One region of the Protofrankia sp. CiP1_Cm_nod4 genome, then DNA from elsewhere that is predicted to be linked to it. Evidence: riboswitches for the same ligand, from Rfam matches in the RefSeq annotation. Region 1 holds a riboswitch; the other holds the start of a gene.

Region 1 (10,249 bases):
AGCGGCCGTGACTGGCTGGTGGACCCGGCATACGCCTCGTCCTTCCTCTACCACGCCCTGGTGCCCAGCAGCCTCGCCGGCGAGGTGGCCCGCAGGTTCGGCGCGCGCGGCCCCGCCGCGGTGGTGTCGACGGGCTGCACCTCGGGGATCGACGCGATCGGCCGGGGCCACCAGCTCATCCAGGACGGCGCGGCCGACGTGGTCATCGCGGGTGCCACGGACGCGCCGATCTCACCGATCTCGATCGCCTGCTTCGACGCGATCCGGGCGACCTCAGCGCGCAACGACGACCCGGAGCACGCCTCCCGGCCGTTCGACGCCACCCGGGACGGGTTCGTGATGGGGGAAGGCGCCGCCGTGCTCGTCCTGGAGGAGTGGGAGCACGCCCGCCGCCGCGGCGCCCACGTCTACTGCGAGGTCACCGGCTACGCGTCCCGCTCCAACGCCTACCACATGACCGGGCTGCGACCGGACGGTGTGGAGATGGCCGAAGCGATCACCAGCGCGCTCCGGCAGGCCCGCACCCCGGCCACGGCGGTCAGCTACGTCAACGCCCACGGGTCGGGCACCAAGCAGAACGACCGGCACGAGACGGCCGCCTTCAAACGCTCCCTGGGATCGCACGCCTACCAGGTACCGGTCAGCTCGATCAAGTCCATGGTCGGCCACTCGCTCGGGGCCATCGGCGCGATCGAATGCGCCGCCTGCGCGCTGGCCATCGAGCACTCCGTGGTGCCGCCGACGGCCAACTGGGAGAACCGCGACCCCGACTGTGACCTGGACTACGTGCCCAAGACCGCCCGTGACCAGCGGATCGACGTGGCGCTGTCGGTCGGCAGCGGTTTCGGCGGCTTCCAGTCCGCGATCCTGCTCGAGCGCGCGACGGTGACCCGGTGAGCGCCCCGGGCCAGTCCGCGGTGATCACCGGTATCGGCGTCGTGGCACCGAGCGGCATCGGGGCCGAGGCGCACTGGTCGTCCACGCTGCGCGGCGAGGTCAAGGTCGCCCCGGTCACCCGCTTCGCCACCCCCACGCCCGCCGCCGTCCTGGCCGGTACCGCGGCGCCCGCCGCCGTCCTGGCCGGTGAGGTGGACGGCTTCCAGCCCGAGGATCATCTCGACCCCCGGCTGATCGTGCAGACCGACCGGTGGAGCTGGCTGGCCCTGACCGCCGCCGGCCTCGCCCTCGATGACGCCGGCTACCGGCCGTCCGATCACGATCCGTACGACACCGCGGCCATCCTGGCCAGCGGCTCCGGCGGCAACGAGTTCGGGCAGCGGGAAATCGGGCGGCTGTGGAGCCAGGGCCGCCGGGCGGTGGGGGCCTACCAGTCCATCGCCTGGTTCTACGCGGCCAGCACCGGGCAGATCTCGATCCTCCACGGGCTGAAAGGCCCCTCAGGAGTGATCGTCTCCGGTGAGGCCGGCGGCCTGGACTGCCTCGGCGAGGCCCGCCGGGCCATCCGGCGGGGGACCCGCGCCGTGGTGGCGGGCGCCACCGAGGCCGCGGTCGCACCGTATGCGATGACCTGCTACGCCACGAGCGGGATGCTGACCGCGGGCACCCGTCCCGAGGAGGGCTACCGGCCCTTCTCCCGGCATGCCGACGGGTACGCGCCGGGCGAGGGCGGCGCCCTGTTCGTGGTGGAGGACGCCGCGGCGGCGCACGAGCGCGGCCACCGCGGCTACGGACGGATCGCCGGCTACGCGGCCACCCACGACGCCCACCACGACCGGCGCCCGGCACCCGGGCCGGACCCCCTCGTGCAGGCGATGCGACGCGCGCTCGACGACGCCGGCCTGACCCCCGGCAACGTCGACGTCGTCTTCGCCGACGGCATGGGAACACGTGAGCACGACCTGCTGGAGGCACGCGCCCTGGGCGAGGTCTTCGGTGACCGCCTCGCCCACCTGCCGGTGACGGCCCCGCACAGCCTGGTCGGGCGCCTGTGCGCCGGGACGCCGGCGCTCAACGTGGCGACCGCGCTCCTGGCGATGCGGGACGGCGTGGTCCCTCCGGTGGGCAACCTGACCGATCCGGACCCGGCATACGGGCTGCACCTGATCACGGGAGAACCACGCGGAATGCCGACGAACGTCATCATGATCAACGCCCGCGGCTACGGAGGGTTCAACAGCTGCCTCATCCTCACCTCGACTCCGTGATCGACACCGCCGTGACCGACGTCGCGGGGGAGGCGACATCGCGACCGCGGTCAACCGGCCGCGGCGGTTCAGCTCCGACGGCCTCCCATCCCGCGGCCATCCCGTCCGACATGCGCGGCACGGGTGCCCGCGTGCTCCTGAAGCGAGTGCGGGCAGGGTGAAGGGGTCCGCGTGGTGGCGGGTTGTGCCATGCTGGGTGGGCGACGGCAGTGGAGGAAGCCGGTGGGAATCCGGCGCGGTCCCGCCACCGTAACCGGGGAGCGAACCCTCACCGTGTGTCACGGACGTGTAGGCGTCCGGAAGGCCGAGGGGGAGCGGTGATCCGGGAGCCGGGATACTTCGGCCGTCCGCACCGTTACCGAGGGCGAGGAAACCCGAGGGAGGACCGCGGCATGCCCGTTCACGCCCGTCAGCCGGTGCCCGGCGCACGGTCGGGAGCACGATGACGGCCTACCCGCTGTCCGCGGTGGTGGGTATGGACGACCTGCGGCTCGCTCTCGTCCTCAACGCCGTGTCACCGGCTATCGGCGGGGTACTCGTCCGGGGGGAGAAGGGCACCGCCAAGTCGACGGCGGTACGGGGGCTCACCGCCCTGCTCCCGCCCCTGGCGGTGGTGGCCGGCTGCCGGTTCGCCTGCGACCCGGCCGCCGGTGACGCCGACTGCCCGGACGGCCCGCATCCACCCGAGGCTCCCGCCGTGACCCGGGCGGCGCGGATGGTGGAGCTGCCGGTCGGCGCCTCGGAGGACCGGGTGACCGGGGCGATCGACCTCGACCGGGCGCTCACCGAAGGCGTCACGGCGCTGCGCCCCGGGCTGCTGGCCGCCGCCCACCGCGGCCTGCTCTACGTCGACGAGGTCAACCTCCTGCACGATCATCTTGTCGACCTGCTGCTGGACGCGGCCGCGCTCGGCGTCGCCCACGTCGAACGCGACGGGGTGTCGGTCCGCCACGCCGCCCGGTTCCTGCTGGTCGGGACGATGAACCCGGAGGAGGGTGAGCTGCGCCCGCAGCTGCTGGACCGGTTCGGGCTGACCGTCGAGGTCGCCGCCAGCCGGGACCCGCGGGTGCGGGCCGAAGTGGTGCGCCGCCGGCTGGCCTACGATGCCGGCCCGCGGGCCTTCGCCGCCGCCTGGGCGGAGCAGGACGCCGCCCTCGCCGCCCGGATCGCCGCCGCCCGCGACCGGCTGCCCGCCGTGGAGCTCTCCGAGACGGCGTTGCGCCAGGTCACCGCGGTCTGCGCCGCCTTCGACGTGGACGGGATGCGCGCGGACGTGGTCACCGCCCGCACCGCGATCGCGCTGGCCGCCTGGGAGGGCCGCGAGCGCGTCACCGCCGACGACATCCGCCGCGCCGCCCGCCTGGCCCTGCCACACCGGCGCCGCCGGGGCCCGTTCGACGCCCCCGGCCTGGACGAGGACACCCTCGCCGACGCTCTGGAACAGGCCCTGGAACAGACCGGGGAGCCACCCACGGACGACCCTGACGGACCGCCACCGGCCGGCGGCGGGGGCGGCGGAGGCAGTGGCGGCGGTGGCGGCGGTGGATCCGCCGGCGGCCACGGCAACGGCGGTGCCGCTACCGACAGTGACGAGAATACCGGTGCCGGGCCGCCGTTCACGTCGGCCGGCGACCTGCCGGCCCCGCGCCCGGCGGAATCGGAGCCCCTGCACCGGGCGGAAACGCAACAGACGGAGACGGACGCGGAACCGTGGCCCGCCGGCGGGCCGGCCACCGCGTCCGAGCACAGCCGGTACGAGCAGCCCGACCCGTCGCGCGGACGGGCGGACGCCGCTGGCAGCGCACACCCCGCCGGCCCGCCCGGCCCGGTGTTCCGCCCCCGCCGCCTGGAGATCCCCGATGTCGGTACCGGTCTCGGCGCCGCCGGGCGGCGCTCCCGGGCCCGTACCCGCCACGGCGCGGTGGTCACCGCCTCGCCGGAGGCCCCTGGCCTGCACCTGCCGGCGACCCTGCGGGCCGCCGCGCCCTGGCAGCAGGCCCGCGGACGCCACGGGCCGGGGCTGCTGCTGCGGCCGTCCGACCGGCGCGGCGCCGTCCGGGAGGGACGCGAGGGCAACCTGGTGCTGTTCGTGGTGGACGCCAGCGGCTCCATGGCCGCCCGCGCCCGGATGCGCACGGTCACCACCGCCGTGCTCTCCCTGCTCCTGGACGCCTACCAGCGCCGCGACCGGATCGGAATGATCACCTTCCGGGGTGCCGACGCCGAGGTCGTCCTGCCGCCGACGTCGAGTGTGGAGGTGGGCGCGGCCCGGCTGCGTTCCCTGCCGACCGGTGGGCGCACCCCGCTCGCCGCCGGGCTCACCCGCGCCGGGCAGGTGCTGGCCGCCGAACGCCGGCGTGACCCCGACCGGCGCGCGCTGCTGGTCGTCGTCACCGACGGCCGGTGCACCACCGGCCCGGATCCGGCCGCCGCCGCGCACGCGCTGGCCCGCGCCGGGGTGGCCAGCGTCGTCGTCGACTGCGAGAGCGGCTATGTCCGCCTGGGCCTGGCCGGCCGGCTGGCCACCGCCCTCGGTGGCACGACCGTCCCGCTGGCCGCCCTGTCGGCGGCGGCCGGCCCGGCGGCCCCCACCAGCTCCGCGGATCCCGCCGGCTCCGCGGATCCCGCCGGCGCTGTCCGCCCGGTATGGCCGGCGCGCCCCGCCAGCCCGGTGCGTCCGATATGGCCGGCGGGATCCGCCCGGCCCGGCAGGCCCGCCGGGCCGACACCGTCCACACCGTCCACCCAGCCTGGGAAGGTGGCCTGAGGGATGCCGCAGGGACAGCCGGCCGTGATACCCGACGACGGCCTGACCACCCGGGCCCGCCGGGACCGCCCGCTGCTGATCGTCCACACCGGTGACGGCAAGGGGAAGTCGACCGCGGCGTTCGGGCTGGCCCTGCGCGGCTGGGCGCAGGGCTGGCCGGTCGGGGTGTTCCAGTTCGTCAAGTCCGCGAAATGGCGGATCGGGGAGGAACGGGCACTGCGCACGCTGGCCACCACCGGCGAGGGCGGCACGGTCACCTGGCACAAGATGGGCGAGGGCTGGAGCTGGGTGCAGCACCGCATCGACCCGGGCGCCCAGCCCGCCGACGCCGCGCGCGAGGGCTGGGAGCAGATCCGCCGGGACCTGGCCGCGCAGACCTACCGGCTCTACGTCCTCGACGAGCTGACCTACCCGCTGAAGTGGGGATGGATCGATGTGGCCGAGGTCGTCGAGACGCTGCGCGCCCGGCCCGGGCGCCAGCACGTCGTCGTCACCGGCCGCGCCGCGCCGCCGCGGCTGCTCGACGCCGCCGACCTGGTGACCGAGATGACCAAGGTGAAGCATCCGATGGACGCCGGCCAGAAGGGCCAGCGGGGGATCGAATGGTGAGCGGCCCCGGCGCCGCCGGCATCGCCCTGCCCCGGCTGCTGGTCGCGGCCCCGGCCAGCGGCGCGGGCAAGACCACCGTGGCGACCGGGCTGATGGCCGCCCTGACCGCCCGCGGCCTGCGGGTCTCCCCGCACAAGGTCGGCCCGGACTACATCGACCCGAGCTACCACGCCCTGGCCACCGGCCGCCCCGGGCGCAACCTCGACGCCGTGCTCTGCGGCGAACAGCGCATCGGCCCCCTGCTCGCCCACGGCGCCCGCGGCGCCGACATCGCCGTCGTCGAAGGGGTGATGGGCCTGTTCGACGGGGTGTCGCTGCCACGGCCCGGCCAGCCCGTGGACTTCGCCTCCGCCGCCCACGTGGCCCGGCTGACCGCCACCCCGGTCGTGCTGGTCGTGGACGCGTCCGCCGCGGGCCGCTCGGCCGCGGCCGTGGTGCACGGCTTCGCCACCTGGGATCGGCGGGTGCGCCTGGCCGGTGTCGTGTTCAACCGGGTCGGTTCGGCCGGCCACGAGCGCCTGCTGCGGGACGCCGTCGCCGGCCTGCGCATCCCCGTGCTGGGGGTGCTGCGCCGGGACGACGCCGCCGCGGTGCCCTCGCGGCATCTCGGGCTGGTGCCGGCGGCCGAGCGGGCGCCGGCCGCGGCCGAGGCGGTCCGGGCGCTGGGGGCGCTGGTCGCCGCATCCTGCGATCTCGACGCCGTGCTTGCGCTGGCCCGCTCGGCCCCGCCGCTGGACGCCCGCCCCTGGACGCCGTCGGACGCCGTGGCCGAGACCGGCGAGACCCGCGAGACGGCCGGGCCCGGCGGCGGGCGGCCGGTGCGGATCGCTGTCGCGGGCGGGTCCGCGTTCACGTTCGGTTATGCCGAACAGGTCGAACTGCTGCGCGCCGCCGGGGCCGAGGTCGTCACCGTCGACCCGCTGCGTGACGAGACGCTTCCGGACGGCACCGACGGACTGGTGATCGGCGGCGGGTTCCCCGAGGAGCACGCCGCCGCGCTCGCGGCCAACGCGCCGCTGCGGGCCGAGGTCGTCGCGTTGGCGCGCCGGGGCGCGCCGATCGCCGCCGAATGCGCCGGCCTGCTCTACCTGGCCCGCTCCCTCGACGGGCATCCGATGTGCGGCGTCCTCGACGCCGACACGGCGATGGGGCCACGTCTCACTCTCGGTTACCGTCAGGCGGTCGCTGTCTGTGACAACTCGCTCGTGACCGCCGATACCGTGGTGACCGCGCACGAGTTCCACCACACGCAGGTCATCCCGCCGACCGCCAGCACGACCGCCGCTGCTGCCGCTGCCACCACCCCTGCCGACACGGCTCCGGTTCTCGCTGGCGGCCGCGCCGGCCCCACGGCCGGGCCCGCCGCCGGAGCGTCCTTTCCCGGGGAGGCGCGCTTTTTCCCAGGGGACGTGCCACAGTCGGCCTGGCGGGTGGACGACCGGGCGGAGGGGTTCGTACGCGGCAACGTGCACGCCTCCTACCTGCACCTGCACTGGGCCGGCGTGCCCGGGGCGGCCTGCCGGTTCGTCGCCACGGCCCGCGGGGCGAGAGCGGCCGGGCCGTCCGCGGCGGCCGTCCGTGCTCCCGGCGCGGCACGGAGCGCGGGAGGAGCGCGATGAGCTCCAGGAACGTCGAGGGCAGCGAGGGCGCCGGAAGCCCCGGAAGCCCCCGGGCAACGCCGTCGAAAACCGCAACGTCGCGCGGCAAGGGCAGCGAGGGCGCCGGAAGCCCCGGGGCGGTTCCGCCGCGCGCCCGGCTGGTCGGTGTCGGCGTCGGGCCCGGCGACCCGGATCTGGTGACGGTCCGGGCCGCGCGGACGCTGGAGCGGGCCGACGTCGTGTTCGTCCCGGTCAGCGAGGGGATGCCGCCGCCGGGCCGGGCCGAGGCGACCGTGCGCGCGCACGTCACCCACGACCGGATCCGCCAGGTGACGTTCCGGATGACCGGGGACGCCGACTACGACGCCCCGGCGGCCGTGGTCATCCAGGCCCTGCGCGAACACCCCACGGGCAGTGTCGCGTTCGCCACGATCGGTGATCCGAACGTCTACTCGACCTTCACCACGCTGGCCGCCCGGGTCCGCACGCTGTTACCGGAGGTCACCATCGAGACCGTTCCCGGCATCATGGCCATGCAGGATCTCGCCGCCCGCTCCGGCACGGTGCTGGCCGTGGGCACCGAGACCGTGGCGCTGCTGCCGCTGACCGCCGGTGTGGACGCCTACCGCCGGGCGGTCGCCGACCACGACACCGTGATCGCCTACAAGGGCGGACGCGCGCTGCCGCAGGTCCTCGACGTGCTGGCCGAGGCCGACCGGCTGACCGGCACACACGGCGCGGCCGTCTACGGCGCCTGCACGGGCCTGCCCGAGGAGGACATCCGCCTCGCCGCCGACCTGCCCCGCGACCAGCCCGGCCCCTACCTGTCCACGGTGATCTCCACCCGGCGCCGGCAGTGGCCGGCATGACCGCCCGCCCGCCCGGGCGGGTCACGTTCGTCGGGGCCGGCCCCGGGGCCGCGGACCTGCTGACCCTGCGCGCCGCCCGGGTGATCGGCGAGGCGGACGTGGTCATCTGGGCGTCCTCGCTGGTGCACCCGGACGTGCTCACCCATGCCCGCGACGACGCCGAGATCGTCGACTCGGCCGGGCTGCCGCTGGAGGGCGTCCACGAGATCTACCGGCGGGCCGCGGCCGGCGGGCTCGCGGTGGCCCGCGTCCACTCCGGTGACCCGGCGCTGTGGGGTGCGGTGCAGGAGCAGCTGGAGATCTGCGCCGAGCTGGGGCTGGCCACCGACATCGTCCCCGGGGTCAGCAGCTTCACCGCGGCGGCCGCGGCCGTCGGGCGCGAGCTGACCGTCCCCCAGGTGGCCCAGTCGGTGATCCTGACCCGGCTCGCCGGCGGGAAGACCCCGATGCCGCCCGGGGAGGAGGTGGCCCGGTTCGCCGCGCACGGCACGACCATGGCGCTGTTCCTCTCGGCGGCCCGTTCCAGCCAGCTGCAGGCCGAGCTCACCGCCGGTGGCTACCCACCGGAGACACCCTGCGTGGTCGCCTACCGGGTGAGCTGGCCGGAGGAGCTGATCGTGCGGTGCGCGCTCGCCGACCTCGCCGCCACGATCCGTGAGCACAAGCTGTGGAAGCACACGCTGGTGCTCGTCGGCCCCGCCCTCGCCGCCGGCGGGACCCGCTCCCACCTGTACCACCCCGGTCACTTCCACGGCTTCCGCCGGGCCGACCGGGCCGCCCGCACCACGCTGCGGGCGGCCCGGGACAACTCCGAGGCCCCCCGCGCCCGCGACATTCCCGTCCGTGACGACCCTCGTGCGTCCGATGCGTCCAGCGCCTCACGTGAAGGGCCCGGGCCCACATGATCAACCTTCGTTGGGACGTCCCGCGCAGGCCGCCACGCAACCATCCCGGATGCGGTCGCGCGGCTGACAGCGACCGACAGGGACAGCCGTCCGCTGGGGAGAACGCGCCGGTGCGCACCACCATGAACGATCACAATGACGGATGGTCACGATGACGGACGCCAGGACACCGGGCCGGTCGGGCATCGGCCTGGTCGCGGTGACCGCCGCCGGCCGCGCGGCCGCCCGGGATCTCCAACGGGCCTGGCCGGACGCCCGCCACTACGACGGCACGGCCCGCGAGGCGCTCACCGCCGCCGTCACCGCATGCGCCGGGGTGGTCTGCTTCCTCGCGACCGGCGCGACCGTCCGGCTGCTGGCCGGCACCCCCGACACCGGCAGCCTGCTCACCGGCAAGGACAGCGACCCGGGGGTGGTCTGCGTGGACGAGGCGCGCCGGTGGGCGGTCGCCCTCGTCGGCGGGCACGCCGGCGGAGCCAACGACCTCGCCGAGCGGGTCGCCGCCACCCTCGGCGCGACCGCCGTCGTGACCACCGCCAGTGACGCCGCCGCGGTCCCCGCCCTGGACTCCTTCGGCGCCGACATCGGCCTGCGCGTCGAGCCCGGATCGCGGCTCGCCGCCGTGGGCACGGCGCTGCTCGCCGAGCAGCCCGTGACCCTGTACACGGACGCGGTCTGGCCGCTGCCGCCGTTGCCGGGAACGGTCCGGCCCGCCGATCTCACCGATCTCACCGATCTCACCGGCCGGAGCGGACCCGCCGATCACCCCTTTCCCACTGCTCCAGGCGCCCTCGGCGGCGCCGATGAACCCGACGGGAGCAGTGCGCCGGCCACGTCACAGGCCGGACCAGCCACGCCGGCCACGTCAGTCCCGCCGGTCCCGCCGGATCGGCCGGATCGGCCGGCGGCGCCCGCCATCGTGATCACCGACCGGGTCGTCACGCCGCCGGCGCCCGCGGTGGTCTACCGGCCGCCCAGCCTGGTCGTGGGGGTCGGCGCGAGCCGGGGCGTACCCGCCGACGAGATCGTCGACCTCGTCGAGCGCGCGCTGGCCGATGCCGGGCTGGCACCGCTGGCCGTGCGTCACCTCGCCACCGTCGAGGCCAAGCGGGACGAGGCCGGCATCGTCGCCGCCGCCCGCCGGTTCGGCTGGCCGCTGGTCGTGCACCCGGCCGAGGCGCTCGCGGCCGTCGACGTCCCGCATCCCTCCGAGGTGGTGCGGGCCGCGGTCGGCACGCCGAGCGTCGCCGAGGCGGCGAGCCTGCTCGGCCCCGACGCGGGTCTGTCCGCCGGCACCGCCGAACTCGTCGTGCCCAAACGGGCGAGCGCGCACGCC
Region 2 (5,345 bases), on a different contig from region 1:
GGACACCCAGCGGGTACATCTGCCACGGCCTGGTGATCGCCCTGGTGACGCGGCCGAGCAGCCGGTTCATCAGGCCGCGGGAGTTCAGCTGCTCCTCGAGGGCGGCCTCGTCGTAGCGCCCGTGCCGCATGTCCCGGAACACCCCCAGGATCCCCAGCAGCACGCCGAGGTTGATCGCGGCGATGAGGTAGAGGAAGCCGCCGGAGACGGTGGTGCCGATCCAGCCGGTGACGGCGTGCAGGGTGGAGCCGTCGTCCTCGACCTGCCCGGCCAGCGAACGTATCCCGATGCCGAACAGGAACGCCAGCGCGAAGACGATCGTGGAGTGGCCGAGGGAGAAGAAGAACCCGACCGACAGCGGCCGCTGGCCGTCGGTCATCAGCTTGCGGGTGGTGTTGTCGATCGCGGCGATGTGGTCGGCGTCGAAGGCGTGGCGCAGCCCCAGGGTGTAGGCGGTGACCCCGAGGCCGATGCCGAACACCTGGCCGTCGGCGCCGAAGTGGTAGTGCCGCGGAGCGATGATCGCGATCAGGGCGAACCAGCCGGTCACGTGCAGCCCGATGATGACGCCGGCCATGCCGGCCACGCTCGCCCACTCCCGCGGGCCGAGTGCCTGGCGGATGCGGGTGAGCCGCGCCGCGCGCGGGGTGTCGACCTGAGCGGCCATGACGGAATCCTTCCCGGATGGACGGCCCCGGCAGCGCCGACGGGGTGGGTGCGCCTGCGGACGCTAACCATCTCCGCCACTTCCTGCAAGACACTTGCAGGAAGTAATAGATTGCAAACTGTCGCCCTCGCCCGGCCGCTCGCCACCGGCGCGACGCGCGGGAACGAAACCGAACGAAGCGAAGCCGAACGAAGCGGAGCGGGAAGAAGCGGAGCGTAGCGAGAGGCGGCCATGGGAGCGCCGGCACGGCCGCGAGAAGGAGACACACTCGGCGAGCAGGCCGGACCTCATCGCGTATAACAAATTACCACTAATAGTAATTATAGATAAACATATAGTTACATTTTTCGACTGTGGACGGCCTACAGTTACAGCCTTATTACAAGTACTTCACGATGGCGTTCGTGACGACGCCGGTGGACGCCGCGACAGGCATCGTTGTAGACGGCGCTGACGACAAGGAGTAGCGATGCGTGACATCGGGAGCGGCCCCGGGGGATGCCTGCCGGTGGCGATCGAGGTCATGACCGCCTACACCGACTCGGCCGACGACCCCGGCTTCTTCTGGGCCAGCGTCCAGCGGGTCATGGCCGACGGCGCCGAGCGCGCGGACCCCGCGGCGGCCGTGGCCGAACTCGTCCTCGGCCTGTCCACGCTGTGCGGCATCACCCTCGACCACCTGGCCGAACGCGCCGGCCCGGACAGTGGGCCGCGCGACGTGCTCGCCGCGATCCAACGGGCCTACGTCACCGAGCCGCCGCCCTGACCGCCGCCCTGACCGGCGGCCTGGCGCACGCGCGTCGCGGCCGGCCGAGCCCATCCGGTGCCACGCCCCGAGAGGCCGCGCCCCAAGAGCCAGGAACGGATCCGCCGTGTTCCGTCCTGTACCTGTCCCATTTCTCACCGTGATGAGAGGACTCCACGCCAGTGGCGACCTACGCACTGCCCGACCTGCCCTACGACTACGCCGCCCTCGAGCCGTCGATCAGCGGCGAGATCCTTCAGCTGCATCACGACAAACACCACGCCGCCTACGTCGCCGGCGCCAACACCACCCTCGACAAGCTCGCCGAGGCCCGCGACAAGGGCGACTTCGCCGCCATCGTCGGCCTGGAGAAGACGCTCGCGTTCAACGTCTCCGGCCACGTCCTGCACTCGCTCTACTGGCAGAACCTCTCCCCCGACGGCGGTGACAAGCCCGACGGCGCCCTCGCCGACGCCGTGGCCAACGACTTCGGCTCGTTCGACGCGTTCAAGGCCCAGCTCACCGCCGCCACCAGCACGATCCAGGGCTCCGGCTGGGGTGTGCTGTCCTACGAGCCCGTCGCCGACCGGCTCCTGATCGAGCAGGTCTACGACCACCAGGGCAACGTCGGCGTCGGCAGCACCCCGCTGCTGGTCTTCGACGCCTGGGAGCACGCCTTCTACCTGCAGTACAAGAACGTCAAGGCCGACTACGTCACCGCCCTGTGGAACATCGTCAACTGGGCCGACGTCGCGGCCCGCCACACCGCGGCCCGGCAGTCCCGCCAGGGCTGACCCGGGTCGTGGCCGGCCGGCTGGTGACCATCGCTGCCGGCCGGCAGCGTCCCGGGCCGCGGGCCACCGCAGGGGCCACCTCGTCGGTACCGCCGGGCGCCTGTCGCCACCGGTACCGGTGAGGCCGCGGAACCCGGGGAGGCCGAGGAGGCGGCCAGGGCCGCGAAAAACGCACCACCGCCAGGCCGCGTCGCTGTACCGCGACGCGGCCTTCGCGCGGTTCTGGTGCGCGCGCACGGTGCCGCTGTCCGGCAGCGCGGTGTCGGCCGTCCTGCTGCCGATACCCGTCTTCCAGATCAGCGGGTCCGCGGCGTGGACGACAATACGTCACCGGCGGACGATGAGCAGACCCCCGAAAAAATGACGTCTCACCTCGGCAGGCTCACCGCGACAGACACTCAGCCCGTCGCCGGCGCCGGCGGATGCGGTTTCTCCTCGGAGCTGTCCGGGTGCACGGTGCCGTTGTGCGCGAGAACGGGGGCGGGATGGACGCCGTCCAGCAGGTCGACAATGCTGTTGTCACTGAGGGTGTAGCAGATGACACGTCCGTCCCGGTGCGGGGAGACCACGGCGTGGTAACGGAGAATGCGTAACGCCTGCGAGACCGCTGTGTCGTTCATGCCCACTCCGGCCGCCGGGCCGGAGACGGAGATCGGGCCGGCATGACGGACCGCGATCATGATCGCGAGGCGCCCCGGGTCCGCGAGTATCGCGAACCGTGCCGCCCAGTGCTGGATGCGGCCCCGGTCCGCCACCGCGCCTGCGGCATCGCAGGCCCGGTCGCCGTCGATCACCTTAGCCGGCCGGGCCGGCGCGATGCGGTGCATGGATCGCATACTCCCATCGACGGCCGCCGCCCACGCCTCACCCCTGCGTGGGGCAGCCCCCGTGGAGCAGCCCCCTGCGCGGCCCTGCCGCATAGTTGGCCATCTGCTCAGATGTCAATCCTTGTAGGTGTCCGGCCCGGATGGGTAGCCTGATCCGGCCGTGGTGTTCGGGAAGCCGGTGGAGTACCGGCGCGGCCCTCGCCACTGTGATCGGGAAGTCTTCGGCCTCGTCCGCGGCGCAGCGGAGGTCACTGGGCGTCACACGCCTGGGAAGGCCGGCCGGAGGCGCGGACCCGTCAGCCAGGAGACCGGCCACGGCACCGGAAAGACCCATTCCACGAGGTGCTGGAGAGGCGGTCGGTGTACGTGGTGCCCGCACGTGCCGTCATGTGTGCTGCCGGAGCTTGTACTACCAGAATCTGTACCGTCAGGATTCCCGGCGGACCGCGGGCGCAGGGTCGATATCGTCGGCGGCGGTCAGATTTTCAGATGACCGTGCTGCTCCCCGGCCCCTTCCTCACCGACAGCCAGCAGATACGCGCCGTCCCCGACTTCAGTCGGCTGGCCGCCTGGGAGCACCTGCGCGCCACCTCCCTCGGGCTCCCGCCCGACCCGCTCGACCGCACCGGCGCCGGTTTCCGGCATGACTGACCGGCCCACCTTCTTCTCCCACGCCTGTCCGCCGCCTCACGCAAGGCCCATGAGCACCCGGGCATGATTCGGATCATCCTTGTCGGATCATCCTTGTCGACGGTGCGCCGGGAAGCCGAGGCCTCCCATCAGCCCATAGTTATCACGGAGAGTGTTTCCATAGGTGGAAAGAGTTATTTAGTTGACGAAACGTGATTCATTTAGGTTATCCTAACTTAATAGTTAAGCCTTCCTGAAGGAGGATGCGTGTCCCGGCGAACAGCCCTTCTCGCGCTGCCCGTCTCCCTGCCGCTCGGCCTCACCGCCTGCTCCGACGACTCGACGACCGGCGCCACGACGACATCCCCGGGACACCCGGCCAGCACCTCGACCGCCTCCACCGCGGCGCCGGAGGGCGTGGTCGAGGCCACCGAAAGCTGGTATGAGGGCAACGACGGGCAACAGGTGCTCCGCAGGCCCGCCGCCGGCGAGACACACCACATCGAGATCATCCCCATCGAGGCGGCCACCGGCCGGATCGTGCCGAACGCACCGGTCACACTCGCGGTCGTCGACGACAAGGGCACGGCCGTGGACGAGAAGACGCTCAACTTCTGCTACGCCGAGTGCTTCCACCACACGGACAACTTCACAATCCCGCGGGACGGCAGCTACACGCTGCGCGCGACAGTCGGGATACCGACCTTCTTCCAGCACGGTGAGGAAGGTCATACGCCAGCGTTGGCCAGCGGCGCGACTGCCACCTTCACCGACGTCACGCTCAAGCACTGATCATGACCGATGGTGGAGGGACAGCTCCCGATCAGCTCATTTCCCTGGCCGCGGACACGCGACCCGTCCCGGCTCTGATCATCACCCAGGCCTCCCCACCCAACGGCGGAGTTCTGCCACGGTGGGCCCGTTTCCTCGCGGCCGGGATGATCCTCATCATCGGGTGGGCGGCGGCCGTCTGGACCGCCACCCACGTCACCGCCGACCCGGTCCTGCACACCGCCGCCCTGTTCGTCCATCTCGCCTCACTCGTGGCAGGGTTCGGCGCGGTCCTCGCCATCGACTTCTTCGCGCTGTTGTGGCTGTCCGGCCGGCGCAGCTTCCCGGACATCATCCGGGTGGCGGACGGCCTGCATCTGCTGATCTGGGCCGGGCTGGCGGGGCTCGTGCTCAGCGGTGTCCTGCTGCATCCCGACCTGTCCACGCCGATAACACGGGTGAAGATCGGGCTGGTGCTCCTCATCGCGCTCAACGGCCTGCATATCCAGGCGGTCCAGCACCGTCTGGAACGGTCCGCCACCGTTGCGTCCCGGATGCTCCTGGCCCGATCGGTGATCAGTAACCTGCTGTCCCAGGCCGGATGGTGGGGCGCGATGGGCATCGGCTATCTCAACAGCCAGACCTGACCGGTCGTCACGATAACCCGGGCCACGGCGGCCCGGGCCCGGAACAGGTTTCGGAACAGGTTTCGGGTGCCGCCTTCCACAGCGGGATCATGGCGGGGAAGCTGGACAGGGTGATCCCGGCGACGACGCCGAGCGGCTGGCGCAGCGAGTACACGTCGAGCGGGCCCGCGCCTTCGCCTATGTGTACTTCCTGAGATCCCGGGGCCTGCTCAACGGGCTGGCGTCCGGGACGAACTGGGTCTTCCTTGACCGGAACCGTCACCT

Evidence for each region. Region 1 has a riboswitch for cobalamin ahead of AC5LSR_RS02640 (VWA domain-containing protein). Riboswitches for the same ligand answer to the same signal wherever they lie in the genome.
Region 2: another riboswitch for cobalamin. It lies ahead of AC5LSR_RS10825 (DUF7676 family protein); the one in region 1 lies ahead of AC5LSR_RS02640 (VWA domain-containing protein).

What each region holds. Positions count from the first base shown of each region.
Region 1 is NZ_CEVIVC010000006.1:13,150-23,398, reverse strand. Features, by position in the region: gene AC5LSR_RS02650 (beta-ketoacyl-[acyl-carrier-protein] synthase family protein) at 1-897, shown strand, start outside; gene AC5LSR_RS02645 (beta-ketoacyl synthase N-terminal-like domain-containing protein) at 894-2,165, shown strand; cobalamin riboswitch at 2,379-2,504, shown strand; gene AC5LSR_RS02640 (VWA domain-containing protein) at 2,608-4,932, shown strand; gene cobO (cob(I)yrinic acid a,c-diamide adenosyltransferase) at 4,936-5,541, shown strand; gene AC5LSR_RS02630 (cobyrinic acid a,c-diamide synthase CobB) at 5,535-7,160, shown strand; gene cobI (precorrin-2 C(20)-methyltransferase) at 7,157-8,008, shown strand; gene cobM (precorrin-4 C(11)-methyltransferase) at 8,005-8,913, shown strand; partial or broken gene AC5LSR_RS02615 (bifunctional cobalt-precorrin 5A hydrolase/precorrin-3B C(17)-methyltransferase) at 9,056-10,249, shown strand, end outside.
Region 2 is NZ_CEVIVC010000044.1:15,685-21,029, forward strand. Features, by position in the region: gene nicT (Nickel transporter NicT) at 1-667, opposite strand, end outside; gene AC5LSR_RS10810 (hypothetical protein) at 1,137-1,433, shown strand; gene AC5LSR_RS10815 (superoxide dismutase) at 1,595-2,206, shown strand; gene AC5LSR_RS10820 (ArsR/SmtB family transcription factor) at 2,605-3,042, opposite strand; cobalamin riboswitch at 3,178-3,364, shown strand; gene AC5LSR_RS10825 (DUF7676 family protein) at 3,523-3,684, shown strand; gene AC5LSR_RS10830 (hypothetical protein) at 3,931-4,455, shown strand; gene AC5LSR_RS10835 (hypothetical protein) at 4,458-5,081, shown strand.